Regions from separate parts of the Paenibacillus sp. GCM10023252 genome, predicted to be linked through region 4. Evidence: riboswitches for the same ligand, from Rfam matches in the RefSeq annotation. Region 4 holds a riboswitch; each other region holds the start of a gene.

Region 1 (7,426 bases), on a different contig from region 4:
TCTCTCGTATGGCATACCAAAAAGCTCTGATTCGGGGTCATTCCACCCGAAACAGAGCTTTTTGTGAAATGAATAAGAGAGCTAGGCTGTCTGTGTGGTACCCTTCTTGGATCGCCAGTTCTTCATGACCCATGCGATGGGAACCGGAAGCACGAGGTAGAAGATGGCCGCAGCCACATTGGCCGCAGTCCCCATGAAGAGCAGCGAGGCAGCCATCAGGATGCTGTCCAGTATGGCGTGTGTGAATACGGCTGTGATGAATCCATATCGCAGGAACAGCCACGAGAAGACGAGACCAAGGATAACGAGCTCAATTAATCTGGTGGTTGATGGGAAGATCGGGTATGCAACATGTCCGAGCGCCCAGATCACTGACGGAATGAGAGCGGCAATCCACGGATTGCGCAGCCACTTGCGCAGCAGGCCGATGCCGAATAACCGATAGATGCTCTCCTCGGAGATTGCAGCGCACCAAGCAAGCAAGGGCATGAGCCAAGGGAGAGCCATGTTGTATGGCGATTGCGTAGCATCGCTCGTTGACCAAGCTCCTGTCACGAGCTGCAGCACGATCAGGATAATGGACTGCATGCCCAGCAGAATAATGGCGAACAGATAGGATAGCTTCATGCTCTGCCACACATGGTCCCCATAGCCGGGCTCGCCGAAGCGTGGCCACAATCGCTGTCCCGCAGCCCGCCATAGTCCATCTCCAGCGACGAGGGAGAAGTAGACTGCAGCACCGAATACAACGGTTGTAAGCACCGTGACGAACATCATGATGGCCATATACAGATCAGGATTAGTGCTCTCTCCAAGGGTGGAGCGCAGGCCGTCCGCCATGTTGAAGTTGTTCGCAATATAAAAGGCGAGGAAGAAGCCCGTGAGCAGCAGACCGCGCTGGAATGAAGTATGCTTACGGTACAAGATGGCATAGATGACAGCGAACAGGAACAGCACCCCTGTCATGACGAGGTAGCCCCAGACAGACAACAGATTCGCAATCGACTTCTGTTCCTCGACATAGGACACATAGTCGGAAGGAGCAACGAAGGCCGGCTTGTACTCCGTAACGAGCGGATCACCGCCAGTGGCCGAGGAAGCCGTACGGACCTTAATCTCTAGAGCAGCTTCGCCGATTCGATACCCAGCCGGGTACAGCATAATTGTGCCGTTATTCTGAACCTCGCTGCGCTTCAGCTCCTCTGCCCGGAAGCCTTGCTGGACGGCAAGCTCCTTGGCTGCCTTAAGGGCAGCGCTGCCTGTCAGCGGATTCCCTTCACCCTTAGGCTCCAGCAAGTGCCATGCGACGACTGTGCCGGTCTCCATATGGACATAGATATACCCGATGCCGCCGTCCTTCAGCTTCGATTCGACCTGATAGACATCGGTAGGGAATTGCTTGTCATATTGCTCGCTGTAATCACTTAGCAGCTTCTCCTTCGTTAAGTATCCATACACCATACTCTCGGATTGGTGAATCGTCTCCAGCTTCTCTGCTTCTTCATGCAGATTTTCCTGAATGAAGGCCGAGGCAGCCATCTCAGCCTCACCTTCGGTAATCAGCTTGGACGAAGCCGTTGATAGCGAGGGATCCGCAGCCTGCGGAACAATCTGAACAAGTATGAAAATAATAAAAGCAATCAGTCCGGCTATCCTGTACTTTTTCCACTCATCGGCCTGTATCGGCTGAAGCATGCGACCACCTCTGTTTTAATTTACGCTTAACATAACATAGTTTTTCATTCCTGATCCAATGAATCCGATGAAAAGAAGAGCATTGTTTTCATAAAAGCGAGAAATAACGACGTGAGGGGAGACAACCTCCTATAACTTCAAGTGTATGCCCGAATATGCACAAATTCCCCTTCATTTTATGATTCACACGATTTTGAACTAACCGCCAATAAGGATTATAATCGTTAACGTTACAACCAATTGAATAGCACAGCCGAATTTCCTAAGGAAAACGGGGGAACCATACTGTTGTTAGCAGCCAAGCATGGCCGCAGCAACATGGGGTGAATTTCGACAGGATCATATGAACCTGCTGAATAGGGCTGCCTTTCCAGGCCCGAATCCGTCAGCTAACCTCGCAGGCTGTATGGAACAGGACTCATCGCTTTAGCACTTGAGCATCCAGTGCTATTTTTTTGTGCTCTTTTTTGCCTACACATGACTACCGATAACCGATAACCGATGAGGAGATTGTACATATGAAGATGAACCTGAAGGTGCTGACATGGTCACCGCCGCGAATCCTGGTAACGGGCTTCGCCATCATTATCCTGCTTGGAGGGTTGCTGCTCTCCATGCCATTCGCCACTGCGAATGGGGAGGGAGTTCGGTACCTTGATGCGGTATTCACGGCTACCTCTGCGACCTGTGTAACAGGGCTCGTAGTCGTAGACACTGGGACGTTCTGGTCCATACCAGGCCAGATTATTATTATTACGCTCATTCAGATCGGCGGTCTCGGATTCATGACGATGGCCACCCTGATTGCTCTGGCGCTTCGCAAGAGAATCTCCCTCAAGGAGCGTCTTATCCTACAAGAGGCGATGAACCAGAGCAGCATGGAGGGCATTGTTAGGCTGATTCGCAAAGTCATATTTTACTCGCTGGCGATTGAACTAGCTGGAGCTATTTTGTTCACGATTCGCTTCGCTTATGACATGCCGCTGGACAGAGCAGTAGGCTTCGGATTTTTCCATGCTGTCTCCTTCTTCAATAATGCGGGCTTCGATCTATTCGGAGAGTATAGAAGCTTGACGATGTACGTTGGCGATCCGTTAGTTAATATCGTCTCCATGCTGCTAATTATTCTTGGTGGACTAGGGTTCATTGTTATGTCGGATCTGCTGGAGTTCCGGACGAAGAAGAAGCTGTCGCTGCACAGCAAGGTCGTCCTGACGATGACAGGTTCCTTAATTGCAATCGGAGCTCTCGTCATCTTCATCTTCGAATTCTCCAATGCCAATACACTGGGGTCCTTGAATTGGGGAGAGAAGATACTCGCTTCCTTCTTCCAATCGGTTACACCGCGTACAGCCGGAGCGAATACTCTGGACTTCACCGTGCTGAGACAAGCGACGCTCTTCTTCACCATCATCCTCATGTTCATCGGCGCTTCACCAGGCTCGACAGGCGGAGGGATTAAGACGACGACGTTCATGACACTGATCGGAGCTGTCATCGCTATGATTCGAGGCAAGGAGGATATCGTGCTGTTCCGTTACCGTCTAGGCAAGGACCGCATCTTCAAGGCGTTGACGATTACGATGCTGTCCCTCGCGCTCGTACTGTTCGTGACGATGATCTTGTCGACCACGGAGGATAAGGAGTTCATTAAGATTCTGTTCGAGACGACGTCTGCATTCGGCACAGTGGGGCTGTCTGCAGGAGTAACTCCTTATCTATCTGACGTAGGAAGAGTTATAATTGCGCTCACGATGTTCGCTGGACGACTCGGGCCCCTGACGCTTGCCTATGCGCTTGGTCCTAAGACGGAGAAGGAGCTATACCGGCATCCAGAAGGTAAAATTACAATTGGTTAGGAGCTTATATAGCTATGATTAAAGGTCATCAATTCGTTATCGTTGGACTGGGACGGTTCGGCTCAAGCTTGGGCAAGGAACTGGTCGAGCTTGGCTATGAGGTGCTTGGCATCGACCGGGATGAAGAGATTGTCCAAGAGATGAGCGAGGTGCTTACCTACACGGTATGTGCAGATGCAACGGATGAGGAATCGCTGCGTTCGCTGGGTGTCCGCAACTTCGACTGCGGTGTCGTCTCTATCGGCGATGATATTCAAGCAAGCATACTGACAACTATCCTGCTTAAGGATCTTGGTGTGAAGAAGGTTGTGGCTAAGGCCATCAGCGAGCTTCACGGGCGTGTGCTAGAGAAGCTTGGCGTCGACCGGGTCGTCTATCCCGAGCGGGATATGGGCATTCGTGTCGCTCATCAGCTCGTGTCGCCGAATCTGCTGGATTATATTGAGCTGTCTAAGGATTATACGATTGCAGAGCTTGCTGTTCCCAAGTGTCTCGATGGCAAGTCCCTGCATGATATTAACCCGCGGGCGCGCTACGGCTGCAGCATCGTGGCCATTAATAAGGCGAGCGGCATCATTATTGCTCCAACTGCGGAAGATATGCTCTCTGAGCGTGATGTGATGGTCGTCATTGGGACGAACGAACAGATTGAAGAGTTCGAAGAGGCTGTCATTCGTTAAGAGAGGATCGTGGTCATCAAGTGGTTACAGAAGCAACCCCGGTTATTCATCATATGGTACTGCTGTTCTTGCTTGTTCTGTGCTTCGGCATGCTGTCCGGAAGAATAGCGGCATGGCTGCGCCTGCCAGATGTAGCGCTGTTCATCGTCATGGGGATGGTGCTTGGGCAAGGACTTCACTTAATTAATGAGGGCAGCGCTTCAGTCGTGAATCAACTGGTGCTCACTGTAGGCTCGGTCCTCATTCTGTTCGATGGAGGCCGTAATATTAGTCTGCGAGGACTGCAGAAGGTGAAGTGGACGATATCGCTGCTTAGTGTCCCAGGTGTGCTGATTACTATAGCGGTAACAGGTGCGGCTATTCACTATCTGTTCGGAATAGAGTGGCTCTATGCGCTGCTCGCAGGCTCGGTCATCGCTTCAACCGATCCTGCTTCAATCATCCCGGTATTCCGTCAGGTTACGATACGGAAGAAGGTGAGGGAGACAGTAGAGAGTGAATCTGCCTTCAATGATGCAACGGGCTCCATTATTACCTTCGCTCTGCTCGCCGCGGTAACTGGTGAGTCGGCTCTTGAAGCGGGGCCCCTGCTGTGGGAGTTCGTGAGGACAGCTGCAGGAGGAATCTTGCTTGGAGCGGCCGTCGGAGTGCTTATCGTGCTGCTGGCTGTCCATCCGAAGCTTGGTATTCTTAAGGAGTATACGACCATCGCTATGGTCGTAACAGCTCTTGGAGCGTATCTCTTAGGTGACTATATTCATGTCAGCGGGTTCATGGCTACGTTCGTAGCGGGGCTTGTATGGGGCAATCCAGCCATTGTGAAGCTTAATCTTGAGGCACGGGAGCAGGAGCTCGTTCACTTCTCCGACAATATGACCGTTATTATGCGCATGCTTATCTTCGTTCTGCTCGGCAGTCAGGCCGATCTTGCACTCATGCTGGAGTACGGATTGCAGAGCCTTGCTGTCGTGCTGCTGTTCATGTTCGTTGCTCGCCCGCTCACCGTGCTTGCGAGTGCCCTTCCCGACAGAGCGGCGAAGTGGACAGGGCGAGAGCTGTTGTTCATGATGTGGGTAAGGGAGACGGGGGTCATTCCTGCGGCTCTATCCGGCATCATTATCGGAATGGGTGTGAAGCATGCGGACATTATCGCCTCAATCACTCTCATGGCCATACTGATGACCATATTGGTCCAGGCCAGTACAACCGCATGGGTCGCGAAGCGGCTAGGAATGGATGCAGAAGCTTAATATGGGAGAATAATAAGGACAGCGGCCTGCTGAAGAACCTAGAGGCAGCTGTCCTTGTCTATGTGTAGCCGCCCGATAGGAATCGTGGAAGCTCTTCCAGCCATCTTCGTACGACGGGGCCTGCTGAAGCTGAATCAGCATGAATGAGAGAGGTTGTCCGCTTCGTCTCCTCCAGCTCGGCCAGAGGGATGACGGCAAGATCATTATCATCCAGCAGCTGCGTCCTCAAGTACGACTTCGGAAGCAGAGTAGCCGCCCGGCATGTGTGTAGCAGTCGCAGGATGGCCTCGAAGGAGTCAATCTCCATTCGAACATCTGGCTGCAGCTCATACTTGTGGAACAGCTCGTCCGTCAATATCCGATACCAGGTCCCCTTGGAGAATAGAATCATAGGCATATCGTTCAGATCCTGAATAGTCAGCTTGCCTCGATCGGTCACGACTTGATTCCGAGGCAGCACCAGGAGCAGATGGTCCTCGAACAAGGGGACACAAGTGAGCTGCGTATCTTCAATCATCGACGCCACAATGCCAATGTCCGCCTTGCGGTCGCGTACGAGCGTAACGATCTCATGCGTCTTGCCTGTTATCGCCTTAATGTCGAACTCAGGATGAGCCGCCGTCAGAGACTGAATGAAGTCTGGCAGCGTCGTCTGAAGAGTAGTCAGGCTCGCGCCAATCGTCAGCGGTGTTCGGCCGGACTCCTTGTGTTCGCTGACCGCAGTAATATAACGGCGATGCAGCTTACGCAGCTCCAGGGCATAATCGTAAGTAATCTGCCCGACACGGGTCAGCTCCAGTCTCTTGCCGATTCTGCGGAACAGCTGAGCGCCGAGCTCTTCTTCCAGCTTCGCTATTTTACGGGACAGGGCGGGCTGTGACAGATTCAGTACAGCGGATGCCTTGTTCATACTGGACTGCTCCACAATCGCAGCGAATACTTGCATTTCCTCAAGCATGGGCAGATCTCCTTATATAATAGAAGAGTGAGAATCATAATCAACTAATGCTTATGTGAATTCGTTATAACAATCTATAAAAAATAAGCAATTCCATTATAAGATGAAAAGGAGTAGGATGTGAAGTGTGGCTAACTTGTGTCGACATTTGTTGACGAGGATTCGGGCTGGGGGTACAATGATTGATGGTTTGTTCATGGCTTGTCTTATAAGCGATTACACAGTGTTGAAAGGAGAACGAGAGCAGTATGAAAGGAAATTCGTATTATTCGAGGAAGCTTCATTCCCTCTTGGGAGTCATCCCGCTCGGCTTGTTCATCGTTGAACACGGCCTCACCAATTACATGGCATTCGAAGGCGGACCGGAGGGCTTCGATTCCGGAGTTAAGCTGCTGAACAGCCTTCCGCTCGTATGGGTGCTGGAGCTGTTCCTCATCTTCCTTCCGTTGTTATTCCACGGAATCTATGGGCTATACGTAGCCTACCAGTCCAACGTGAACACCGGGCAGTTCAAGTACGGCCGCAACTGGGCGTTCATGTGGCAGCGGATATCAGGCGTCATTACCTTCATCTTCGTGTTCTGGCATGTATACCAGACTCGCTGGCAGGTAGCGATTGGCAATGTGTCCCATGAAGAGCTAGGCTCTCATATGCACGAGATTGCGACGAATCCATTCTACTTCATCCTCTACATCATTGGAGTTATTGCTGCTGTATTCCACTTCAGCAACGGCATGTGGGCCTTCCTGGTCTCATGGGGCATTACCGTTGGACCTCGCGCGCAGAAGATCTCATCCTACATCTGGATGGGCGTGTTCGTTCTAGTTGCGGCGCTGTTCCTGCTGTCACTGGTTGCCTTCCGCGGAGATGAGTTCAAGGAAGCGGCAGCCGCAGCCTTGGCATGGTCGAACATAGGTTAGTACGAGTACAAGGAGCGATACGTAATGGCTAAGAATAAAATTATCGTAGTTGGCGGCGGGCTCG
Region 2 (7,426 bases), on a different contig from region 4:
AACCCTCCTAGTGTAGGACATTCGCTCGTGCAGCATGTACCTGAGGCTACCCGTAGTATGCGCGGTTAACGAGGTGGACATGCAAGGAAGGAACCTCGCTCATGGGGGGACAAAAAAAAGAGCACAGAATGTCTCTGCGCTCGGAACAGCCTTGTTCAGGCTATATATAGATTCTGTTATTGAATATGGGTAATACGGACTTGACCTTCGTCGTTGCACACGGTCACTTCCACCGATTCCGTCAATATATCGGCATAACTGTAGGAGACGCGCTTGAATGCATGCTGCTCCTGATCCAGCTTGACAATGAAAACAGATGGGTAGATTTCTTCCAAGACACCGGTACGTTCGATGGTCTTTCGCCGGCCACCGTTAGCTCGAAGACGAATTTTGGAACCTACGTGAGCTTCCAAGTTGCGTTTAATCTCCAACAGCGCATTTTTTGCCATTGTCCACTACCACCTCTTTCCTTGTCCATTATAACCAATAGGAGAGGGGTTGTCAAACAAAGCAAAATATTATATCAGTAGGGTGTTCGGGTTGTCAACGGTGTTTTCGCCCATTTTTATAAGCCGATGTATTTTTTGGCTAATAAGAGGCATATTATCAAGTTGTCCTGCGTATAGAAGCGAGCGTAGTGGCTGCCGGGGTGACCTTAGACTTAGGCATTCCTACCCGATGACGTCCTAACGTCTCTATGCCTCCGACTCCGTCCACTCCGCTAATTGTGCCATGAATAACATCAGCCAGGTTAATCGTCTCCCGGATAGAGGTGTAGCTTGCCTTAATTGCGATGTATACGGGATCCAGAGCGTGGATGAGAATGCGGCCAGGTGAGCTCGCGAAGTTCGCTCCTGTCTGGAGCAATGCTTCGAAGTGGGACTGGCAAGCGCCGGCTACGATTATCAGACCATCACGGTTCTTCTCGTAGTCTCTGGCGACTCGGACCGCATTTACGAAGTTCTGTGAATTCTTGTAGCTGGAGAGGCTGAGCAGGTCCTCTTGCCTCCGGTTCTTAAGCACACCATCATGACCCGTAATGACGACGATATCGGGCCGGAACTGGGGTAGTAGCCGGTAGAGCATATCGGACATCTGTGATTCATGGGCATGTATGCCATGTGCAGGCACTCTCATGCTGGAGTAGAGCTGCATACTTTTCTTTAAGTAATTATTGTCGCCATCCAGATGCAGTACCTTGCCTGGTACCTCGAAGTAGGGCTGCGTCTGCTGCAGCGCTACCCGTATCTCTTCTTCCGTCTGCTCAGACTGCAGCTCTCGCTGCTTGTGCATACGCTTCATCGACTCGTTGACCTTAATTCGCACTTGCTGCGATGCGCTCGTGTATTCCGGATCACGAACGACTGACAGGTCGGGTATTGGAGAATCCGCAAGCAGGCGGTAATCCGTTCCTTTTAAGACTGCATGGGTTTGCTGGATTGCTTCGATACGGAACAGCACGTCACCGCCGTACGATTTGCGGACGACCAGGTCCCCTTGTTTCATGGGCATATCACCTCTTCTCGTCTATCCTATGGAAGGACGAGAAGTTTGGTGAACACTTCACGACCAGAACGAGCAAGAAGCTGTTCAGCAGCCTATAGACTGATGAACAGCTTCTGAACTCCGTTACCCCCAGCCCTTGGCCAGGAATGCCCGGCTAATGACGGCGAACTCTTCAAGAGACAAGGTCTCACCCCGGCGGGTTGGATCGATCCCAGACGCCGTCAGCAGCTCTGTAAGCGCTTCACGGTTCTCCTTGCCTACAAGACTGGTCAAGTTGTTCGCAAGCGTCTTACGGCGCTGTGTGAAGCTTCCCTGCACGATTCGGAAGTAATGGTCCTCATCTGGGACCTCTACGGCCGGTGTGTCCCGCAGTGTTAGCTTGATGACGGCTGAATCTACATTCGGCTGTGGAATGAATACGGTGTGAGGGACGATGCAGACGAGCTTCGGCTCACAGTAGTATTGAACGGCGACGCTAAGGCTGCCGTACTCCTTCCCGCCTGGCTTCGCTGCCATGCGCTGCGCCACTTCCTTCTGAATCATGACTACGATATTCTCCAAGGGAAGACGCTCTTCAAGCAGCTTCATCAGGATCGGCGTAGTCACATAGTAGGGCAGATTCGCGACGACACTGACTCGCTCTACCTTAGAGAACTGCTCTTGGAACAGCTGCTTCAAGTCGAGCTTCAGCACGTCGCCGTGGATAACCTCAACATGTGGCTGTTCGGCCAGTACATCTCTAAGTATCGGGATAAGTCGCTGGTCAATCTCCACCGCAGTCACCGTACCCGCTTCCTCCGCAAGCTGCTGGGTGAGTGCTCCGATACCCGGCCCAATCTCCAGCGCGCCCTTGGACTTGTCGAGCTCGGCTGCCGCTACAATGTTATGCAATATATTCTGGTCAATCAGGAAGTTCTGCCCCAGACTCTTCTTGAAGGAGAATCCGTACTTCGCTATGATCTCCTTCGTTCGCTTCGGTGTACCTACTTCAGCTGCCTTCATGCTCTCTCCCCCTGTTCCATCTCACGCAGCGCTTCCGCGAACTCTTCCTTGGAGATGCGGAAGCTTGTACAGCGCTTATAGAACTGCTTGCCATTAGCATATCCGATTCCGAGCAGCTTACCCATCCGCAGCCTGCGGTCAGCGGCCTGTGGGTGTACGATGAGACCTGCATCCATGAGATGCTCCCACGTAATATCCCCTGAACCTTCCGGCGCTTCCGTTCGAACATCCAGCAGAGCTTGCCTAATGGCTTCAGGTGAAGCATTCTCCACGCCGATATCTCCCTTGTACAACGCCTGCTCTTGCGGAAGGAACGCATGCTTGCAGCCCGGCACCCGCCTCGCGACAATCTTACGGATACGCTCACCGGCATGATCCGGATCTGTGAATATAATAATGCCCCTGCGCTGCTGGGCCAGCTCGATTCGGCGAAGCACATCTTCACCGATAGCCGAGCCATTCGTCTCTATCGTATCGGCCTCTACGGCTCGCTTAATCGCTGTGGTGTCATCCTTGCCTTCGACGACAATGATCTCCTTAATCACCAAGACCATTCCTTCCTTGTAACATGCAAAAAGAAGAGGCGTTGCCTCTCCTTATCATGGCATATTTGGCTGACAAATACGTATGAATAATTCACAAGCAGAATTGACTTCTCTTCTTCTCGAAGCCTATCCCCGCTCTAGCTTGCACTTGGCTTATTCGGACCTAGGACATAGACCGTGAAGCCCTTCTTCCTGCCGAACTTATTGGCATACTTGGTACTATCGAAGTACACGTCAATCTTGTTGCCCTTGACGGCACCGCCAGTATCCTCAGCGCGGCGGAAGCCTATTCCTTCGATATACACCCACCAGCCAAGCGGAATGACCTTAGGGTCAACCGCAATGGTACGGCCTTCCTGAACTCTTGCACCTGAAGCAGTAATGCCATAGCCCGGATGATTCACATCCTTGCCTGTACTTGCTACACCGGCCGAATAAGCGGTCAGTGTTACGTTCTTAATAATCTTCTTCGCCTTGAAAGTACGTCCGCCCTTGGTCATGGAGGTTGAACTTGCAGAGAGCACCTGAATCTTAGGCTGCTCCTTCTTCGTACCAATAGCAACGACCTGATTGACAGCGGCTGCGGATACGACCTTGTTCACTAATCTCTCCGACACGAGAACTCCATCCTCGTATACTTTCTCAACTTGTTCAACGACGGTTCCTTCTTTGCCGGTTTGAACCAGCTTCTCTTTGCCATGGGCAAGAGTAGAATCTTGTTTCTTCACGACAGTGAATGGAACTTTCCGCTGTGTCTCAGACACACGGGTATCCACTCGTACAACCGAGACCGTCATATTCGGCTCAATGGCTGTGCTGAGGGATGGGCTTATCTTATCTTGACTACGAACAGGAATATTGGATTCCTCGATCGCTGCCTGCACTGTCTTCTCTGTCGTGTACACCGTCGATGTCTTGCCGTCAGCCTTCACTAAGACAGCTACCGCATGGGTTACTTCGACTCGGTCTCCATCCTTCACTGTTGCATTCAGCGGGAGAGATACCTTGTCATGCGGTCCTATCGTGATAGCTTGTTCATCCAGTAGGCGTTGCAGGACCCATTGCTTAGTCTTCACAACGGTCTCTTGTCCATTCACTACTACGGATACGCTCTTATCAGCCGATCCGTACAACAACACCAAAAACATGAAAGTCATAGCGATTGAGATAATGGCACTTAGTAGAACCAAACGCAAATTCTCATGCTTCCATCGCAATGCGTTGGACATGCTGGATGATCGTTTCCCATGGGTCTCCTTCACTTGAGTAATGCCCACTTCATCGGTCCTCCTTCATAGCCTCGCCGCCGTGTGTTACGCATGATACATGACGCGACTATTGGTTTATTAGCGTGCAAGCACGCTTTCCAGGTACATAACCCTGCCCATACCTCCATGAATAACCCTATGTCGACGCTTTACGAGTTATTCAAAAATAAAAGAAGCCTTCGACAGAGGATCTGTTTCGTGGCTTCTCGGGTTGACACACGAGATTCATGGAAATGGATGCACGAGTTGATCGCTCTCTATAGACGCTTACGAGGTTAGCTGTCGGGTTCGGGCGAGAGAGCTGCCCTATCTGTTCCACATGTCCGTCCGGTCATAGACAGTAGAATCAGAATTCACCCCAAGAAGAATTCATGTGTTCACGTGCTGAGAAGGGTTCATTCCCTTGCTCGGATTATGTACACTTGGTTCCCCCGCTCTCCAATTCGGAGATTAAGCGTGACTGGAAATACAATACATTACTGATGTCCTGAAATGAATCATACCTTCCCTAGCCCTAGGTTGTAAAGATGCGATAAAATCCGATATTCACGAAATTTTAGGAAATCCATGCAATAAAACGCTGATTTTATGGGCAAAAATTAGTTTTATCGCCGGAAAGGTCTCAATTCCTCTTGATCTGAAGGGCTTTCACACAATACCAAAACAATTTTTTCCGTTTTCGGTTGTTATTTTTGCTATCTCTTCCAGAGATTTTCCTAATATTTCAGCTGCAGCCTCTGCGACGAGAACCACATAGGAGGACTCGTTCCTCTTGCCTCTTTTTGGATGAGGAGCCATATATGGGCTGTCCGTCTCGATTAATATTCGGTCAAGCGGAACCTTCCCGAGCACTTCCTTGGGAACTCTTGCATTCTGAAAAGTAAGGGGTCCGCCGAACGAAATATAGAAGTTCATATCGAGGCATTGCTTCGCGGTCTCCCAGCTGCCTGAGAAGCAGTGCATGACTCCCCCGACCTCCTCCGCATGCTCCTCCCGAAGAATGCGAACGACATCCTCATGCGCATCTCGGTTATGAATGACGATTGGCTTCTTCACCTTGCGGGCCAATCGAATCTGTTCTCTGAATACGCGCTGCTGAACATCCTTCGGGGAGGTATCCCAGTGGTAATCCAGGCCAATCTCCCCAATCGCCACAACCTTAGGGTGGGCACACAATTGTTCAATCCACTCCAGATCCTCAGGCTTCATGTCTATACTGTCTACTGGATGCCAGCCAACTGCCGCGTAGATGAAGTCATACTGCTCAGCCAGCTCCAATGTGGTCGGTATGGTATCTCGATTGAATCCTATATTGATGAGATGGCTGATGCCAGCTTCTGTTGCTCGAGCGATGATCTCCTCACGTTCGCCGTCGAATTTCTCCGAATCGAGGTGCGTATGGGTGTCCATGAATGAATAAGTCATGCGGGCATTCCTCCTGCTTATGAAGCCATGATGGGAAGCTGATTGAGATCAGCTTATCTGTTCTTATAGTAGCAAACCTTCTACCCGATTCCAAAAAGAGCCCGTATTCGTCCATCCAGCTTGTCCTTGGCTGCCTGAAGCGGCTCCTCTGGATAATAGAGGTGATAACGGCCTTGATGCAAGCCGGTTATGGAGCGGATAATGTCAGATTTTGCTGAGATTTCAGCGGTTCGATCTTGTCCGTCCAGCAGCAAAATCGGGGCTTTTTCTTTTTTATCTTCTTTATTCGAGTCTGGTCGATAGACATCGTAAGGCAGGTCAAATGGGAAGTCAATCTCCATATGATAGTCTGGATCAAGGCCGATACGCAGCCATTGCCTTGCAATCTCAGCCAACAAGGTTTCATCCGGCTCTTCAATGGTTATATACTTGTACAACCGTCTGTCTAAGAATCGGCAGCATAAGTCCGATAATAGAGGGTCTCTTTCCTCTGACCATTCCATGAAGGCTGTCTGAATGAGCGCCTCGTCGAGACGGTAATAATCTTGTGCGGATAGGGTCTGCCGAATCAGGCTGTCAATCGGTCTCGCCATCCATCCGAAGGTATAGCCCTGTTCGGTTAACTCCTTCGCTCGGCGGAAGATCTGCCTGAGTATAATCTCAGAGCTCCTTGTCACCGGATGGAAGTATACCTGCCAATACATCTGATATCGGGACATGAGATAATCCTCCACCGCATGCATCCCCGACTCCTTCACAACGATCTGGCCTTGATAAGGGCGAAGTACCCTTAGAATTCGTTCCAGATCGAAGGTTCCATAGTTAACCCCCGTATAGTAGGCGTCTCTGAGCAGATAATCCATGCGGTCCGCATCCATCTGGCTCGATACGAGGCTGATGACGATCGGCTTCGGATAAGTCTTCCGAATGACCGCAGCCACGCGGTCTGGGAAGTCCTCAGATACCTCTCGAAGCACCCGATTGATATCTGTTTCTTCTAATATAATACGGCAGGTCCACTCCTCGTGCTGAGTGTCGAATATCTCTTCTATGGAATGCGAGAAGGGTCCATGTCCAACGTCATGGAGAAGGGCTGCGCACAGCGAGACGAGCCTCTCTTCGCGAGGCCAATCCGGATAGCCGCTTCGCTCGAATTGAGAGATGATTTTACGGGTAATCTCATAGACTCCCAGGGAGTGAGAGAATCGGCTGTGCTCAGCGCCATGGAAGGTTAGGTATGAGGTTCCTAGCTGCCTGATTCTTCTTAATCTCTGGAACTCTTTTGTATTGATCAGATTCCAGATCGTCAGATCTTGTACATAGATATACTTGTGGACAGGGTCCTTGAACACTTTCTCTTCCGTAAGCGGCCGATTCATTGGTAATCACATCCCATTTGTTCAATTTTTCGACACACAATGTCGATTAAATGTCGAATAGTGTCGCATTATCATTTCCATTTCGTCGGATCTTGTTGTATTCTATAATAAGAATTTTAGCGCTTACTGTATAGTAAGACACTGAAAAAATAAGATTTTCACTCGTATTTTCATGGTTGACTAATCTGGTATAAGTTGGTATTATAGGTACTATAAAAAGAAAAACTATGTCGAATAGTGACGAATTTCACTTTGAGAGGGGAAACAATAGATTATGATGAAATCCACAGGTATTGTTCGT
Region 3 (7,426 bases), on a different contig from region 4:
GTATATGCGAATGCTCTCATTCCGGGAATGACGGAGCGAACGACAAGCTTGCTTGTCGCCTTCGGAGGTCTGGGAGGGGCGCTTCTCCCGCGCGCCACAGGGTGGGCGATGGACCGTTATCAGGCAGGTACGACGTTGTGGATGATGGCCTTCACGGTCACAGGCATGCTCGTTATTCTGCTCGTCCTGCTGGCATTAGGCAGGAAGCAGGGCCGGCAATTGGCCGGCCATAGCTAGCTGGCAAATAGAAGAAGCATGCGGGCAGGAGTGCCGGCATGCTTTTTTTTTTAAAATGATGCAAGTATTAGTGGGTGCAACATCCTTATATTGGCAGTAACTTTCACAGCGGATGAGCCGTCTTATAGTGTAGATGAAGACAACAGATCATGACAACGTCATTCACGTATGGGAGGCTTGCCAGTTATGCGTAATAAATCGATCTACCTATCATCAGCCTTGCTCTTGTTCCTGCTATGGTTCTGCTCTTCGTTATTCTACTCCACCGGAGAGGAGTGGTGGTCGGTCTATTCCGTGCAACATACGGGCTATAATACGTATCTGGCAGTTCTATCCTGGGAGCAGATGCTCGCGTTCGCAGTCGTGGCGCTGGTGCTAGCCTTCGTGCCGTATAAGATGATACTGAAGTAAGCAGATTCGGGAGGCGAAGGTGATAGGCACCCTTGGTTCAAAAAAAAGATACGGAAGACGCAGCAGCAGCCCAGCAACCCAGGAGCTCAGGAGCCCAGAAGGCCAGGAGGCCGGGCATGACAGTGTCTAGGCAAGTATAGTCTTGTACACTTCGATGGCCCTTGCCCGCGATGCCTTCACATCGACTATGGCATGGGGCTCTGGCAGATGAATATCCCGGTCAGACTGATGGGCGAGCTCCGGCAGCCAACGTCTGATATAGTCCCCGCTCGGGTTATGCGTCTGCGACTGCGTCACTGGATTCATAATACGGAAGTAAGGCGCAGCGTCGTAGCCTAGGGACGAGCTCCACAGCCAGCCTCCGCGATTGAGCGTGTTGTCGTAGTCGCTTAAGTGAAGGCGGAAGTGCTGCTCGCCTAGCGTGAAGGGACAGAGCAGATTCTTCGTCAGGAACATGGCGGTCACCATGCGCAGCCGATTGGGCAGCTCGCCCGTCTGCAGCAGCTGGGTCATAGCGGCATCAATGATAGGAACGCCGGTCTGGGCGGTCGCCCACGCTTCGAAGTGCCGATCCGACAGCGGAGACTGGTCGACAAGATGCTCGTACCGGAAGAAGTTCTCGTGGAACATCGCCTGGTACAGATAGAAGTCCCGCCATGCGAGCTGGCGGATCCAGGTGTCCGCGCCATAGCTTCCCTGCGCGGACTCATACGCCTCGCGAGCGGAGATCGCGCCGGCGTTCAAGAAGCGGGCGAGCCCGCTCGTGCCTGCGGCGGCGTAATCATCCCGCCGCTCCCCATAGGCGGACAGCCGCTCGCGCACGAAGCGGCTGAGCTCGCCCTGCGCCTCGGGCGCCGCGCCCGCTGCCGCGCGCTCGGCGCCTTCGGCGAGCGCTGCCGCAATGGCCGGCGGCAGCGCGAAGCGCGCGGCTACGCCGCTGTCGAGGCTGCCGACCGTGTGCAGGTCTCGGACCGTGGTGCGGCCCGCTGGCGCGTAGTGCTGCTGCATGTAGGTGCTCCACATGCGGTGGAAGGGCGTGAACACCTTGTAAGGCTCGGAGCGCCGAGCGAAGGTGTGGAACTCTTCGAGATCCGCCAGCGGAGCATCGGCGAGGGGCAGCCACTTGCGCCCGGCGTGGCGGGTGGCTTGCTGGAGCTGCTCATCGCGCTGTCTGGCGTATGGCGTGTAGTCTGCATGGACGATTACCTCGTCGATGGCTGGATATGCACCAAGGAGTGCTGCTGTAATGTCGGCAGGTTGCCCATATAAGAGATGAAGCGTCTGGCCGGCATCGGCATACTGGGCGATGAGCTGAGCTGCATGGGTTAGGAAGGATCGGCCGCTGTGAGCGGTGAGCCGTTCCTTAGTAGTAAGTGCCGGATCGAGGATAAGCAGATGTAGGCCAGGGTCCTTATGGTTGCGAATAATATAGTCGAACGCTCTAAGATCTGTGATTCGCAGATCCTTGCGGTGGGTAAATAAGTACATACACCTCGACACCCCTCTATTTTTTTGCTAGCAACATTGTTGAAACAACTCTACTACTCTCTCGTATACTCTACCATAACGTATCCAAGCGCAACAAAGCCGCATACAGCTTGTCCTGGCAGACAAACCGCAGCGGCTTTATTGTAAAAAATATGAGGACTACCATTACTTCGTTAGATGGCCTACTCGTCAGCGTACTTCTCGAATGTAGCGGTATTCATGACTCGGCGAGCAGTAACATAGTTATTTGTGTAGTAGGATTCGCTTAATTTGCTGATCGTCACACCCTTGCTGGATGATGAATGTGCAAATTTTCCGTCCCCAACATAAATGCCTACATGTGAGATTCCGTTGCCGCCTGTTTCGAAGAATACGAGGTCGCCTGCAATCAGATCGCTCTTAGCGATTTTCTTGCCAACTCCAGCTTGTGACTTCGACGAGCGAGGAAGGTCAATTCCCATCTTGTCGAAAACATAAGAAGTGAAGCCCGAGCAATCAAAGCCCTTCGTGGTCGTGCCTCCGTACTTGTACGGCGTACCAAGAACATCCTTGATAATGCCGTCCATCTTGGAATCTGCAAATGCGCTCCCAGCTTGGAAGGCGAGCAGCATCGCGAGTCCGATAAGCAGTGCTGTAACTTTCTTCAATGGTGAAGCTCCTTCCAATGCCTACGAGGTTAGCTGTGGGGTTCGGTTGAAGGATCCCTATGATTTATCCGGCATCTAGTCCCTAAGGAGGATGGTGCTGCCCAAAATCAATTCACCCAGTGTGGTTCCCCCGTTTCCATCAATCGGAATTCGGCAGTATTTTTTTGCTGGGCTAAATATTCGATCTTTTTCACAGTTCTCCTGCAAATGTTGGGAAATTCTAATAATTCTCATGTTAGGAATGAGGGGTGTAGGAAGCGCTTGCATTGTTAATATGTAGGGGAAAACGCTGAGAAGGCAGGCTGGATAAGGCATGTTGGGGAATCGTATGGGAGTTAATCTATCATTCCAAGATTCGACAATCGGGAGAAAAATGAGAGAAATGAAAGAGAGAAAAGACCTAGAGGCCGGTGGGCTTCTGGGTCTTTTTATTGATATTTAGATGGGGCCAGATGAAAGGAAGCCATTGAAGAGATGGGTTCCGCGTCCTTTGCTGCACTATCCCCTTCCGTCAGGAGAGGGGTAAGTTCTGCGTTCTTTGCTACACTATCCCCTTCCGTCAGGAGAGTGGTAAATCGGTGCAGTGAAGGCTGTTTTTTAAGGTTTGCATAGATTCTGAGTGTCTTGAAATCCAAAAATATGTGCAATTAGTTATTCCTGAACGAAGGGGATAGTGTAGAAAAGGAGAGAGAACGAACCCTGAACGAAGGGGATAGTGTAGAAAAGGAGCAAAAGAAACATAAGCGTGTAATAACCTTGCCTTGATCATGTGAAAATTAGCCAATGCCATCTATTGCATCGATGTACCAGGGGATGTTCTCCTAATCTTATGTGGCTTCCCTTGCTGGTTAGCTGATAGGGATGTAATTGCTCCCATTTTTGTGCCTCTGCCCATGCTGGTTAGCGGATAGGAGTGAATTTGCCCCATTCTGATACACCTACCCTTATTCGATAATGCAGCACAATCTTAATCTATAGAAAAAAAGATCTCTCCAATAAGGAGAGACCTAGGTAGTAACCGATTCCTTCACATTCTGTATTGTCGTAGAACTGTATCTCAGACGCAGCACCGTAACACTTCGCTGCTACCCCCGTCGGGACTGCAAGCAGTCGAGCTGCGCGGCGACCGTCCACACCTTGACGAGCGTGCGCACCAGGTGGAATCCCTGGTGCAGCACCAGCGCGAGCAAGCCCGCCCACACTAGCGATAAGCTGGTGACGAAGGCGGAGAGGCCGGCGCCGATTGCCCACATGAGCAGTGAGATGCCCGCATAGGGCAGGAAGTGGCGAAGCGCGGTCCACAGCGAGCCGAGTATGCCTCCCTCGCCGGACGCTGCGCCCAGCTGCATGGCGAGGAAGAGCATGTGTATGAGCACGGCCCATGCCAGCCAGCCGGCTGCGTAGGGAAGCGTCGTCTGCAGCAGCTCCGCAGACGAGCCGCTCTGAAGCAGCGCCCGCAGTGCAGCGGGCAGCAGCCACCAAGCAGGGGCGAGCGTCAGCAGCGCTCCTGTCCAATACAGCAGGCCTACCGGCTTCCAGCAGCGCCGAATGCCGAGCATGAACTGCGTGCCCTTGCCCTCCTCGGCATGGTGCAGCGAATAGAACAGTCCTGCGTTGAAGATTGGAGTGAGCAGCATACGGGCGAGTAGAATGCAGCCGAGAGTCCAAGCGTATGGCTGCAGCAGCTCGGTTCGCATGAGCTGGAACTGCGATTCCATTAAGAACTGAGAGACCGCCGTATTCGAAGGGTAGCTGTCGGGGAATCGCCTGAGCAGCGGTGCTACGACATCATCCACGAAGCGGTAGAGGAAGAATCCCCACATTAATTGGTACAAGAATAAGAAGATAATAATGGCAAAGTGCCGTACAGCCAGCTGCCACCCTCTGCGCATATGAGTCATCAGCATTATTACGTCCTCCTTCCACTAACCTGCGCTATACTTACCACCCAATTGCGCCTACGATGATCTCGAGCATTTTGGCCGCGCCAACACTCCATCTCGTCCGCTGCTTGCCCTCAATCTCGGCCTTCATGAAGTTGTTGATCTGCTTGTTGTCCAGCACATTCGTATGCTGAGGATCGAGCGCCGCCCACAGGAGCGGGGTGTTCTGAATAAGCTTGAACTGCATATGGGCCTGGGAGCCATCCCACTGCTGTGTTAACGCATTACCGTCCGCGAAGCGGAACTCGATTGGAATCGGACCATATGAGCCGCCGCGCTTCGACACCACGACCGTTGACTCATACACTCGCTTGCCGTCCTTCTCTGCAGGCTTCACCTGAATCGTGTCCACTGCGAAGTCCGCCATCTCATTCCCATACACATACTGGTTGAAGTAATTCGTCCACTTCGTCTTCGTCACACCCTCCACCACCTTCTGAAAATCCGAGGTCGAAGGATGCCGGAACTTGTACTTGCTGAAGTAGGTTCGCATAATCTTCTGCATCGTCTTCGTGCCGACTTGCTTCTCCATGCCGACCAGCACCAGCTTCGCCCGAATATACACATTCTCGGCATAGTGATTGTTGTCGTCATATGACCAGGACAACTGCTTAAGCGGGGCAGGATCGGTCATGTAGCTGGACTCCACCCGCAGATTCGGTTCCACCCCGTACTCGCTCTCCATCACCTTGTCCTCGGCATAGGAGGTGAAGCCCTCGTCCAGCCAAGCTTCCTCGAACTCATTCGATGCGACCATGCCGTACCAATACTGATGGCCAATCTCATGGACGACCGTCCGCTCGAGGTCATAGCCCGGATTATCATGCTCCGCAGCGAAGGCGGTGACGAGCGTCGGATACTCCATGCCGCCCGCTCCGTTCCCGCCCTTCGGAGGAACGACGACGGAGAGAGTCGAGTAGGGGTACTCGCCATACCACTGCGCATACTTGGCTAAGGAGGTCTTGGCAGCATGCATATACCGGTCCTTCAGATGAGCATGGGCAGGGTCGAGATAGAGCTTAATGCGGACGCCCGGCACACCCTTCGTCGAATAAGCCGCTTCGTCATAGACGAAGTCAGGAGATGCTGCCCAAGCGAAGTCATGCACATCGTCAGCGTAGAACTGGTAGATCTTCAGCCCGTCCTTCGTCTCGATCGGCTTCGTCTGGAAGCCGGTCGCTGCGACCTTATACTTCGCCGGCACCTTGATGCGCACGCTGTAGATGCCGAAGTCGCTGTAGAATTCCGAGTTGCCGTGATATTGATGCGCATTCCAGCCCTCCGAGCTGCGCCCGCGCGTCCCTGCGGTCTCATAGACCGCCAGCTTCGGGAACCATTGCCCCGCCATGATGAAGTCCCCTGAATAGCCCATGCGAGCGAACACCTCCGGCAGCTTCACCTCGTAGGACATCCGCAGCGTGACCGACTTGTTCGGTTCAACCGGGACGGGCAGGTGGAGCTTGGCCAGCGTATAATCGTCGTGATTGCCGTCATCGGGCTGCTCGTAATGAAGCCGCGGGAGCAGTGTCTCGCCCTCCGTCGTCTTCAGCGTCAGCAGCTTCATATAGCCCAGTGAATCCGAGGTGGCCTTGTCCTGCCGCAATTGCCCGCCGGATTCGCGCATGAACGTCGACTTGTCAGAGAGGAAGGCGTTGGGATATAGGTGGAAATATAGCTCAGAGACCGTCTTGCGCCCAGGGTTCGTCCACGTCACGGACTGCTCGGCGGTAATCGTCTTCGCCTCTTCGTTCAGGCTAGCCTGAATGTGATACTCCGTCACGCGCTTGCTCAGCGCGACCGGCTTCGGCTGCATGACGGAGTCCGGCTCCTGCGCCGCGGCTGGAGGCTTGGCCGTATTGGAAGGAGGAGAGGGCTTGGCCTTCGTGGCTGGCGCGTAGGCATACGTATATTGGGACAGCCAAGCATCCCCGAAGCCCTGCAGGGAGAATACGAGCAGGATCGCAGTAAGCAAGAAGAGCGCTAATCGTGTGACATGGCGTGGAGTCATTCAACTTTTCCCTCCCGTTGACAAGCATCTAGTGGATGTATATGTTTGCTTTTCACAGAATATTAGCTAAAATGGAATTAAGTTGTGCACGGGGCGAATGCCCGCTTGAAATAGAGGAAAGTGCGCGCCATTGCTGGGAGGAAGGCGACAGCTGAGAAGCCTTGGGGTGCGAAAGCTTCAGCGTGAGAATGATGGGGAAGGCGTGATATAGATGAGTGAACAGCAGGGGCAAGGGCAGGCCGGAGGGCCGGAGAAGAAGGAGAAGCGAACGCTGTCTCTGAACGTAGTGAGCGGCAAGGAGCATCGCGGATTCGGAGCGGGGACGGTAGATCTTAGCCAGGTAGCCTGCGTCATGATTGACAAGGGCGAGGTGTATATCGACGTCGGCGCGATGCATGCGAAGAGCAAGATTGAGAAGGGGATCAAGTTCACCCCGAACAAGGAAGATACGCCGAATGGACGCCAGTGCTGGATTGTATGGGTCGCGGTGGACCGCAAGGAAGAAGGCTCCTACTATGCCGGAGCGACCGCTTGCGAGATGCTAATTGACACAGAGGCGCGCCGCGGCTGGAAGATACTAGCGGATCACGTGAACAAGCTCGATGCGGCGATCAAGCGCCGTTACAAGCTCGAGGAGCTGGGACCGGAAGACAAGGCGGGGCTGCGCGAGTTCCTCATTGGCCACAATGCGG
Region 4 (7,426 bases):
CATCGCGGAGAAAATAACCCAGCCCTGCTTCTTATTCTTAGCGAACAAGCCGAACGTATAGGGGAGAGCTGCCGGCAGCGTCCACATCGCTAGAATCTCCAGCACGTTCGTCAGCGGACTTGGGTTCTCGAATGGATGCGCGGAGTTCACTCCGAAGAAGCCGCCGCCATTCGTCCCTAGATGCTTAATGGATTCAAGCGAGGCGACGGGACCTATTGCGATCTGCTGCACCGCTCCCTCAAGCGTCTTGACCGTAAGCGTCGGATCTAGCGTCTGTGGAACTTGCAGCGCCACGAGGACAAGTGTAAGGATGAAGGAGATCGGCAGGAAGATTCGTGTATGTGCCTTCACGAAGTCCTCGAAGAAGTTGCCGATTGTCTTGCCCTTGCTCGTAATTCCCCTTACGAAGGCTATAGCTACCGAGAACCCGGTTGCTGCGGAGGTGAACATCATCATCATGATGACCGCCATCTGCGAGAAGTAAGTCAGCGCAGATTCACCGCTGTAATGCTGCAGGTTCGTGTTCGTCATGAAGGAGATGACTGTATTGAAGGTCAACGTTGATTCCATATTACCGATATCATTCGGGTTGTAAGGCAATGCGTTCTGCAGCCTTAGAATCAAGTAACTGACAGCGGTCAGCACAATGTTGGTTATGACGAAGCTGAGCGCGTACTTCTTCCATCCCATCCCCGCTCTGCTCTTCAGTCCAAGCAGGCGATAGATGACTCTCTCCGTTCCTCCGAATACTCGATCTTGCTTGCTCTGCTCATTGGAGAACACGTGATACACGTAGGTTCCCACCGGCTTCACCAGCAGTATAATTATCGCGATAACAATCGCAATCTGCAGGACATCCATTCTATATTCCTCCTAATCGTAATGACAAGCCTTGAAGGCCGCTTCGCAAGTGTTCCTATGCTCTAGAACTTCTCTGGATGAATTAAGGCGTAGACGAGGTAGATGAACAGCAATCCCGTCACTACAAGTACGAAGATCATCGCGTGTCCCCTCCATCCTCTACCACCTTGCCGCACCAATGCAGGAATCCTGCTACTAGGATGAAGCTAACGATCAAGGTTCCTATCATGTACACATCCATCATAAGAATGACCTCCCTATTCTATGGGTTATTCCGATTCAGATTCATTCAGCAAGAATCCAACCTCGCCCGTTCGTGTGAAAATAATATGATCTGCTCCAAGCCCCCGATAGATGGCTCTAGGATTAAAGCTCTCTGTAATGACATAAATGGGCTTCGACGTCCATGACCTGCAGCATTGAATATATCTGCAGCTCAAGGCGAGGCTGCTCTCGAAGATATACTTGCAGGCTTCATTGAATCCGGCTACAACGATGGATTCTCTCTCCAACGGATATTCCTCCTATGGTTAGAAGGCAACACAAAAGAAGCCGCAGGAGAATAGAGGAACATCTCCCGCGGCTTCTTCAAGGCACAGCAAAGCTGCTGCGGCGAAGAATCGCGATGTATGTTGCCTCTCCCGAGTACGCTTACGAGGTTAGCTGACGGATTCGGGCGTGAGAGTCGCCCTACGCTTGGCGGCAAGCCAAGCGATTCACCCCATGAACAGCATCTCATGACAAGATTGCTGCTCGTTGGTTCCCCCGCTCCTGCACTGAACCTGCAGGATTAAGCGATAAAGACTTTGTTAGCAAATTCGTAAAATAGGTTAGCCTGCGAATTCGGGTGGTGAGAGACACCCTGCTTCCAACCGGACTCCATGGTGTCCAATCGGAACGAACACTCCAGCCTAGACTAGTTCGACTCTCACATCGTTCCAGCCGAGTCAACCATGAATCGAATCTTACTCCTGAAGCGATTCACCTGTCTAGGAGGAATAGAGGGGATATTAGCCATATTTTCAGCTGAATCCGTCCATAACTAGCGCTTACACTACTCTTAAACTCTAGAATGCTTACTAATTCATAGGTTTTTCTCTCGATTTCATAAGTAATATAAAAATAGGCAGGTTCAAAAAAATAGTGAGAAATCAGACTTCTCGAATTCATAGAAAATCGGAGCATAAACGAGTTATTTTGAGAATTAGCTGCGTTAGCTTCTTGCCAAAGGCATCATTCCAAAAATATGGCTTCACAGCGGGTAAGGCCGTTATTGGGAGGTTAGACAAACCTAGCGGTCAGCAGTATGATATACGGCGAAGTCCATACGAAATTGAAATCGCTGAATTCTTACCAAATGAAGCGGGGGAACCAACTCGAACGATAGAGATGTAATCGTTCATGGGGTGAATCTGGAGCTAGTCTCCAGTAGGGCGACTCTCTGGCCCGAATCCGACAGCTAACCTCGTAAGCGATGAACCCCTAAAGGAGAGATGATGTTATGACGTTCAGATTAGCTATGCCCTCACCAGAACCCCTGCCTGTCCCTGACTCTCGTTATGAACCACTGCGCATTACGCACATTGAATGCTATGTCGTTCCTTCTCATTGCTTAAACAACCAAGGCTTCCGAGCTGTTCTGAAGGTGACCACCACTGAAGGAACCTGCTGGAGTGAGCTTCCTGTTCTTCATCAAGACAGACCAGGAGACTGGATGATGTGGTGTGGATGCTTAATGAAGGGGATAGGTGTGTATGGCTGTGTGCCTGAGCATTCTCTGAACTGTGAATGCAGGCACGAGCTGCAATGGCAGCTCTATGACCAAGCTTTATCTCATATCGTAACCCCTGCACATCAACCTCCGTGGACAACGGACTATGATGAGAAGGGGTTATTCGAGTCTTCCCTATTCTATGCCTCATTCTTCTAGTTCTACTTGAACCAGCCCTTCTTGCGGAACAGTAGGAACATGATGAGACCAATCATGGCCATAATTCCAATGACGATGAAGTAACCCCCCTTCCAAGTCAGTTCAGGCATGTAGACGAAGTTCATGCCGTATATTCCGGCTATGAAGGTTAGCGGCATGAAGATGGTTGTGATGACGGTTAAGGTTTTCATAATGCGATTCATTCGATTGGAGTTAATGGACAGGTAGCTGTCGCGCATGTCTGATGTCATGTCCCGGTTCTGCTCAATCATCTCGGATAGCTTCAGCAGGTGGTCATAGATATCGGTGTAGTAGAGATGATGCTCCTTCAAGCCTTCGATTCTCTGAGAGTTGACGACTCGGTAGAGCAGATCTCTCATCGGCACAATCGTTCGGCGCAGCTTGAGCAGCTTCGACCTAATCTCGAACACTTGGTTCATGAGCTCCTCGATCGGCAGATTCGCTTCATTGCTGTCAATCTCGCTCAGCTGGTCCTCCAGGTAATGCACGCTCGGGAAGTATTGGTCCACCAGCTTGTCCATGACCAAGTAAGCACAGTAGATGGGCCCGTTAATGCGAAGAATCTCATTGTCACAGATGCGCGACCATGCTTCATCCATCTCCTGCAGCTCATTATAGTGGAATGTGACGACATAGCTCGGACCAACGAACATATCAACCTCTGCGGCCTTCAGCGTCGACTCTGAGATTGCATGCAGCACGAAGAAGTGCATATCTTCATAATGATCGACCTTGGGACGCTGCAGCACATGGAGACAGTCCTCAATCGCAAGCGGATGGAAGTGGAAGTGGCTGCTGAGCAGCTTAGCCTCCTCCTCAGTAGGAGCATTGAAGTCTACCCAGTACCAATCGATATCCGGTCCAGTCAGCTGCTCCAGAGGCAGGTCCTGCTTAAGTATCAAGTCAGTCGTTATCGCTAATGTACGTATCAATGGCTTGGGCTCCTCCGGGCGTTACTACAATCTAAGTACAGAATAACATGTGTCGTTGTATGACAAAAGGAAGGAAATAACATCAATCCTTATCGGGCAGCTCGATGAGCTGAAGCTCCTCATTGAACCACAGCTTATAGCTGATGGAGCTAAGCAGCATCGCTGTAAGGGCAGCTGACGAAGCGAGCAGGAACATGATGAGCATCTGGTACCTGACCGCTTCGATCGGGTCTGCACCTGCTACGATCATCCCCGTCATCATCCCTGGAAGCTGGACGAGTCCGACAGTCTTCATCGCATCCAAGGTCGGGATCATACTTCCTCGAACGCCTCTTCTAATCGATCTCTTCATCGCCTGCTTCGCAGTAGCTCCCAGAGCTAGCAGCGCCTCAATCTCCCCGCGTGCGGTATCCATCTCCCGCCTCATCTGATTCAGATACAGTCCGCATACAATCATCGAGCTGCCAATAATGATTCCGCTGATCGGGATAATATGCTGGGCTTCCGGCTCAATCATTCGAAGTCCCAGAAGCAGAGCCATCGTAATCGCTTCGGTGCATAACAGCGCAGCAGCGATCCGAACTCGAATGCCCCTCAGCTGTCTAGCCTTACCGCCTGCATTCCAAGCAGCTACAGCAATCATGCATGCCACGATTAGTACAATAATGATCGGCTTCTGCGCTGAGAATACGGCATGCAAGACGTAGCCGATGAATAGCAGCTGCACGGCGGAGCGGACGGTTCCAATGGCAATCTCCTTCTCCAGCCCAAGCTTCTGCTTAAGCGACAGCACGGCAGTGACGGCTACGAATATAAGAGTACACGCTAAGGCGAGATTGGAGATGCTGCCCCTCCCCCTTCCCTGTGCAGATTGTGTAGGAATGCTCTTCCTGCTTCGGACCTCGGCCCTTGGAAAAAATCGCTCGAAGCTGTCTGCTCCAGCAGCGCCCCTTCGCCAAGGAACCAGACCTGTTCGCTCACCGTGCGTGCCTGCTCAAGATCATGCGTAATCCAGATCGCGGAAGCTTGATGCTCCTTGAGCCAATCGTTCAAGCAGCTCTCCACGGCTGTCTTGGAGCCGGGATCCAGTGAAGAGGTCACCTCATCGAGCAGCAGCACCTCAGGCTCCAGCATTAAGGTGCGGATAAGCGCCACCCGCTGCTTCTCTCCTCCCGACAGCTCGCTGGCTGGCTTGCTGAGGTCAAGCTTGCCTAAGCCTGCTGCAGCGATAAGCGATTGTGCCCGTTCTTCATTGTAGGGGATGCCATGCAGCACACTGGCCATTCTTAGATTAGCCTCCACCGTACCTTGCAGCATAACAGGCTGCTGAGCCACATAAGCCACCTTGCGGCGCCAGTCATTCGGCCTCCATTCATTCATGGGCTTGCCATGAAGCGAGATGGTTCCGCTGTCCAGCGGAATGAGCCGTGCTATGAGGCGAAGAAGCGTACTCTTCCCTTGCCCCGATGCGCCTAGGAGCGCTACTCTCTCCTTCTGCTGAAGGACTGCTGTCACCCCAGCGAACAGCTGCTCATCACTGTCCTTCTTCCGCTTCATCACTTGTTCAAGCTGTAATAGATTCGTCATCTGAATCCTCCCCTCTTTTAGTCCTGTTAGTTCGTGCTACTTATTTACACATTCGTAGCACAATGATAAGATGTGAATTAAGCTTACATATCTTATATGTAGAAAAGAGGACGAGAACAACATGCATATTCCTGATGGCATTCTCGATGCCAAGGTATGGCTCCCTGCCGCTGCGCTAAGCGCTGCTGTGCTGGCTCGAAGCGTCAAGCATACGACCGCACAGCTTGAGCATCGTGCTGTACCGGTGATGGGCGTTATGGCTGCTTTTATTTTTGCCGCGCAGATGATTAACTTCCCTATACTAGGAGCTGCAGCCTCGGGACATCTCATGGGAGGCGCGCTCGCCGCTATTCTATTCGGATTCTGGCCGGCTACGCTGATCATGACGACCGTCGTCATGATTCAGGCTCTCCTGTTCCAGGATGGAGGCATAACTGCGCTTGGCGTGAATCTGTTGAATATGGCTATTCTATCCCCAGCTATTGCAGCCATGACTCATCACTTGCTGCAGCGAGTGAAGCTTAACCGGTCGGTGAGCGCATTCGCAGCCGGGTGGACCTCTGTCGTTGTTGTGTCGGTTGCAGCTGCGGCTCAGCTCGCCTTATCCGGCGCAGCCTCCTTCGCTCATGCTGCTTCCGCCCTGTTGTTCTGGCATTCCTTCATCGGAGTTGGAGAGGGTCTCATCACAGCTGTCGTCCTGCCGTTCGCCCTTCGTTCATTCTCTCACATTCCGCATAAGGAGACCTTAACCTATGAGTCGTAAAATCTGGCCTTGGCTCGCAGCTGCCTTGTTAATCGCCGGCGTGCTCTCGCTGTACGCATCTTCTCACCCGGACGGCTACGAGAAGGCAGGCGAAGAGGTAGGGTACATCGAGTCTGCAGCAGCCTATCTCCATTCCCCGCTTCCCGATTATACCATTCCGGGACTAAGCTCCGCGCTCTCTGGAAGCCTAGCTGGCATCCTTGGCGTACTGGCTACCTTCTTGTTATTCCTTGGCTTAGGCAAGTGGATGGCAAGACGGAATAAGAAGGAATAAGGAATGACCAGTACGATTATTACTCATCCTCCCCTTCGGATAGCAGGGGCTATACTTGCCATTGCAGCAGGCGTTTCCATCGAGGGAGTGGGAACGCTTCTTTATTTGCTTGCTTGGGGTGCACTTTGGCTGGCAGCATTCCGAGTGCCTTTTTCTAGCTTTTGGAGGAGAGTTCGTCTCCTTGCTCCGTTCTTTTTGTTTTCTGTTATTTTTTTCAGCTTGTATGGCGGTGCGCCTTATTATATGGAAGCGGGTCCACTGACGTTGTCCGTCAGCGGGGTCGAGCAAGGCTTGCGTTATAGCTGCCGATTATTGTTCTCCCTAATGATGATTACCCTCATGCTGCACGGACTGCCCTTATCTGTATTCGTCCAGTCGCTCATCAGACTTAAGCTGCCAGCCCTGCTGTCCGAGCTTATCTTATTCACTCTCCGTTATATGGAGGTCATTCGTGATGAAGCATTCCGACTGCTGCGCGCGCTGCGGAGCAGAGGGATGCACGTTCGCAGCTTCTACTCTATCTCCTATTATCGAATGCTGTCCAGCTTGCTGGGCAGTCTACTTGCTCGTTCCCTGCATAGATCAGATCGGGTCTACTCAGGCATGCTGGCGCGGGGCTACCGCGGGCAGATGGTAACCGGGGAGCTTGCCCCTGCTGCTTGGAGGGATTGGCTGCTTATGCTGCTGCTTGTTGTCCCCGTGTATGTATTGCTGCTGCTTCAGATCATATAGAGAGTAGGTTTGATGTATGACGTCTTTGTTTGAATTTGATGAGGTCTGCTATCAGTATCGCAAGGACAGGCTCCCTGCCTTGAATGGGCTGTCCTTTCAGATTCCCGTAGGCGCACGAACCGCGATTATCGGTCCGAACGGGGCCGGGAAGTCTACGCTGATTTTTCATATGAATGGGCTGTATGGGTGTGGGAGCGGGAAGGTGTCGTACCTGGGAGAGGAATTGACGAAGGAGAGGAGAAGGCAGATGCCTGGCCGGGTTGGTGTCGTGTTCCAGGACCCCGACGATCAATTAATTGCGCTGACCGTAGCGGAGGATATCGCGT

The links. Region 4 has a riboswitch for cyclic di-AMP ahead of ACFO9Q_RS09195 (hypothetical protein). Riboswitches for the same ligand answer to the same signal wherever they lie in the genome.
Region 1: it holds a riboswitch for cyclic di-AMP, as region 4 does, so the genes downstream of both, ACFO9Q_RS02310 (TrkH family potassium uptake protein) here and ACFO9Q_RS09195 (hypothetical protein) in region 4, are expected to answer to the same signal.
Region 2: it holds a riboswitch for cyclic di-AMP, as region 4 does, so the genes downstream of both, ACFO9Q_RS10290 (ubiquitin-like domain-containing protein) here and ACFO9Q_RS09195 (hypothetical protein) in region 4, are expected to answer to the same signal.
Region 3: it holds a riboswitch for cyclic di-AMP, as region 4 does, so the genes downstream of both, ACFO9Q_RS19185 (C40 family peptidase) here and ACFO9Q_RS09195 (hypothetical protein) in region 4, are expected to answer to the same signal.

Annotation. Positions count from the first base shown of each region.
Region 1 is NZ_JBHSHW010000002.1:111,612-119,037, forward strand. Features, by position in the region: gene ACFO9Q_RS02305 (CPBP family intramembrane glutamic endopeptidase) at 82-1,695, opposite strand; cyclic di-AMP (ydaO/yuaA leader) riboswitch at 1,937-2,114, shown strand; gene ACFO9Q_RS02310 (TrkH family potassium uptake protein) at 2,214-3,554, shown strand; gene ACFO9Q_RS02315 (potassium channel family protein) at 3,572-4,234, shown strand; gene ACFO9Q_RS02320 (cation:proton antiporter) at 4,255-5,484, shown strand; gene ACFO9Q_RS02325 (LysR family transcriptional regulator) at 5,543-6,442, opposite strand; gene ACFO9Q_RS02330 (succinate dehydrogenase cytochrome b558 subunit) at 6,691-7,362, shown strand; gene sdhA (succinate dehydrogenase flavoprotein subunit) at 7,387-7,426, shown strand, end outside.
Region 2 is NZ_JBHSHW010000018.1:8,909-16,334, reverse strand. Features, by position in the region: gene veg (biofilm formation stimulator Veg) at 177-449, opposite strand; gene yabG (sporulation peptidase YabG) at 607-1,506, opposite strand; gene rsmA (16S rRNA (adenine(1518)-N(6)/adenine(1519)-N(6))-dimethyltransferase RsmA) at 1,630-2,508, opposite strand; gene rnmV (ribonuclease M5) at 2,505-3,053, opposite strand; gene ACFO9Q_RS10290 (ubiquitin-like domain-containing protein) at 3,191-4,330, opposite strand; cyclic di-AMP (ydaO/yuaA leader) riboswitch at 4,570-4,788, opposite strand; gene ACFO9Q_RS10285 (TatD family hydrolase) at 4,970-5,746, opposite strand; gene ACFO9Q_RS10280 (HD domain-containing protein) at 5,827-7,125, opposite strand; gene ACFO9Q_RS10275 (AbrB/MazE/SpoVT family DNA-binding domain-containing protein) at 7,400-7,426, shown strand, end outside.
Region 3 is NZ_JBHSHW010000032.1:22,984-30,409, forward strand. Features, by position in the region: gene ACFO9Q_RS19170 (MFS transporter) at 1-237, shown strand, start outside; gene ACFO9Q_RS19175 (hypothetical protein) at 424-648, shown strand; gene ACFO9Q_RS19180 (FAD-binding domain-containing protein) at 775-2,136, opposite strand; gene ACFO9Q_RS19185 (C40 family peptidase) at 2,319-2,783, opposite strand; cyclic di-AMP (ydaO/yuaA leader) riboswitch at 2,787-2,949, opposite strand; gene ACFO9Q_RS19190 (hypothetical protein) at 3,869-4,690, opposite strand; gene ACFO9Q_RS19195 (M1 family metallopeptidase) at 4,725-6,734, opposite strand; gene ACFO9Q_RS19200 (YwhD family protein) at 6,946-7,426, shown strand, end outside.
Region 4 is NZ_JBHSHW010000010.1:228,035-235,460, reverse strand. Features, by position in the region: gene kdpA (potassium-transporting ATPase subunit KdpA) at 1-861, opposite strand, end outside; gene kdpF (K(+)-transporting ATPase subunit F) at 924-1,001, opposite strand; gene ACFO9Q_RS09200 (hypothetical protein) at 1,131-1,373, opposite strand; cyclic di-AMP (ydaO/yuaA leader) riboswitch at 1,495-1,668, opposite strand; cyclic di-AMP (ydaO/yuaA leader) riboswitch at 2,192-2,350, shown strand; gene ACFO9Q_RS09195 (hypothetical protein) at 2,363-2,791, shown strand; gene corA (magnesium/cobalt transporter CorA) at 2,794-3,744, opposite strand; gene ACFO9Q_RS09185 (ABC transporter permease) at 3,827-4,588, opposite strand; gene ACFO9Q_RS09180 (ABC transporter ATP-binding protein) at 4,570-5,331, opposite strand; gene ACFO9Q_RS09175 (energy-coupling factor ABC transporter permease) at 5,453-6,094, shown strand; gene ACFO9Q_RS09170 (PDGLE domain-containing protein) at 6,084-6,368, shown strand; gene ACFO9Q_RS09165 (energy-coupling factor transporter transmembrane component T family protein) at 6,372-7,100, shown strand; gene ACFO9Q_RS09160 (energy-coupling factor ABC transporter ATP-binding protein) at 7,117-7,426, shown strand, end outside.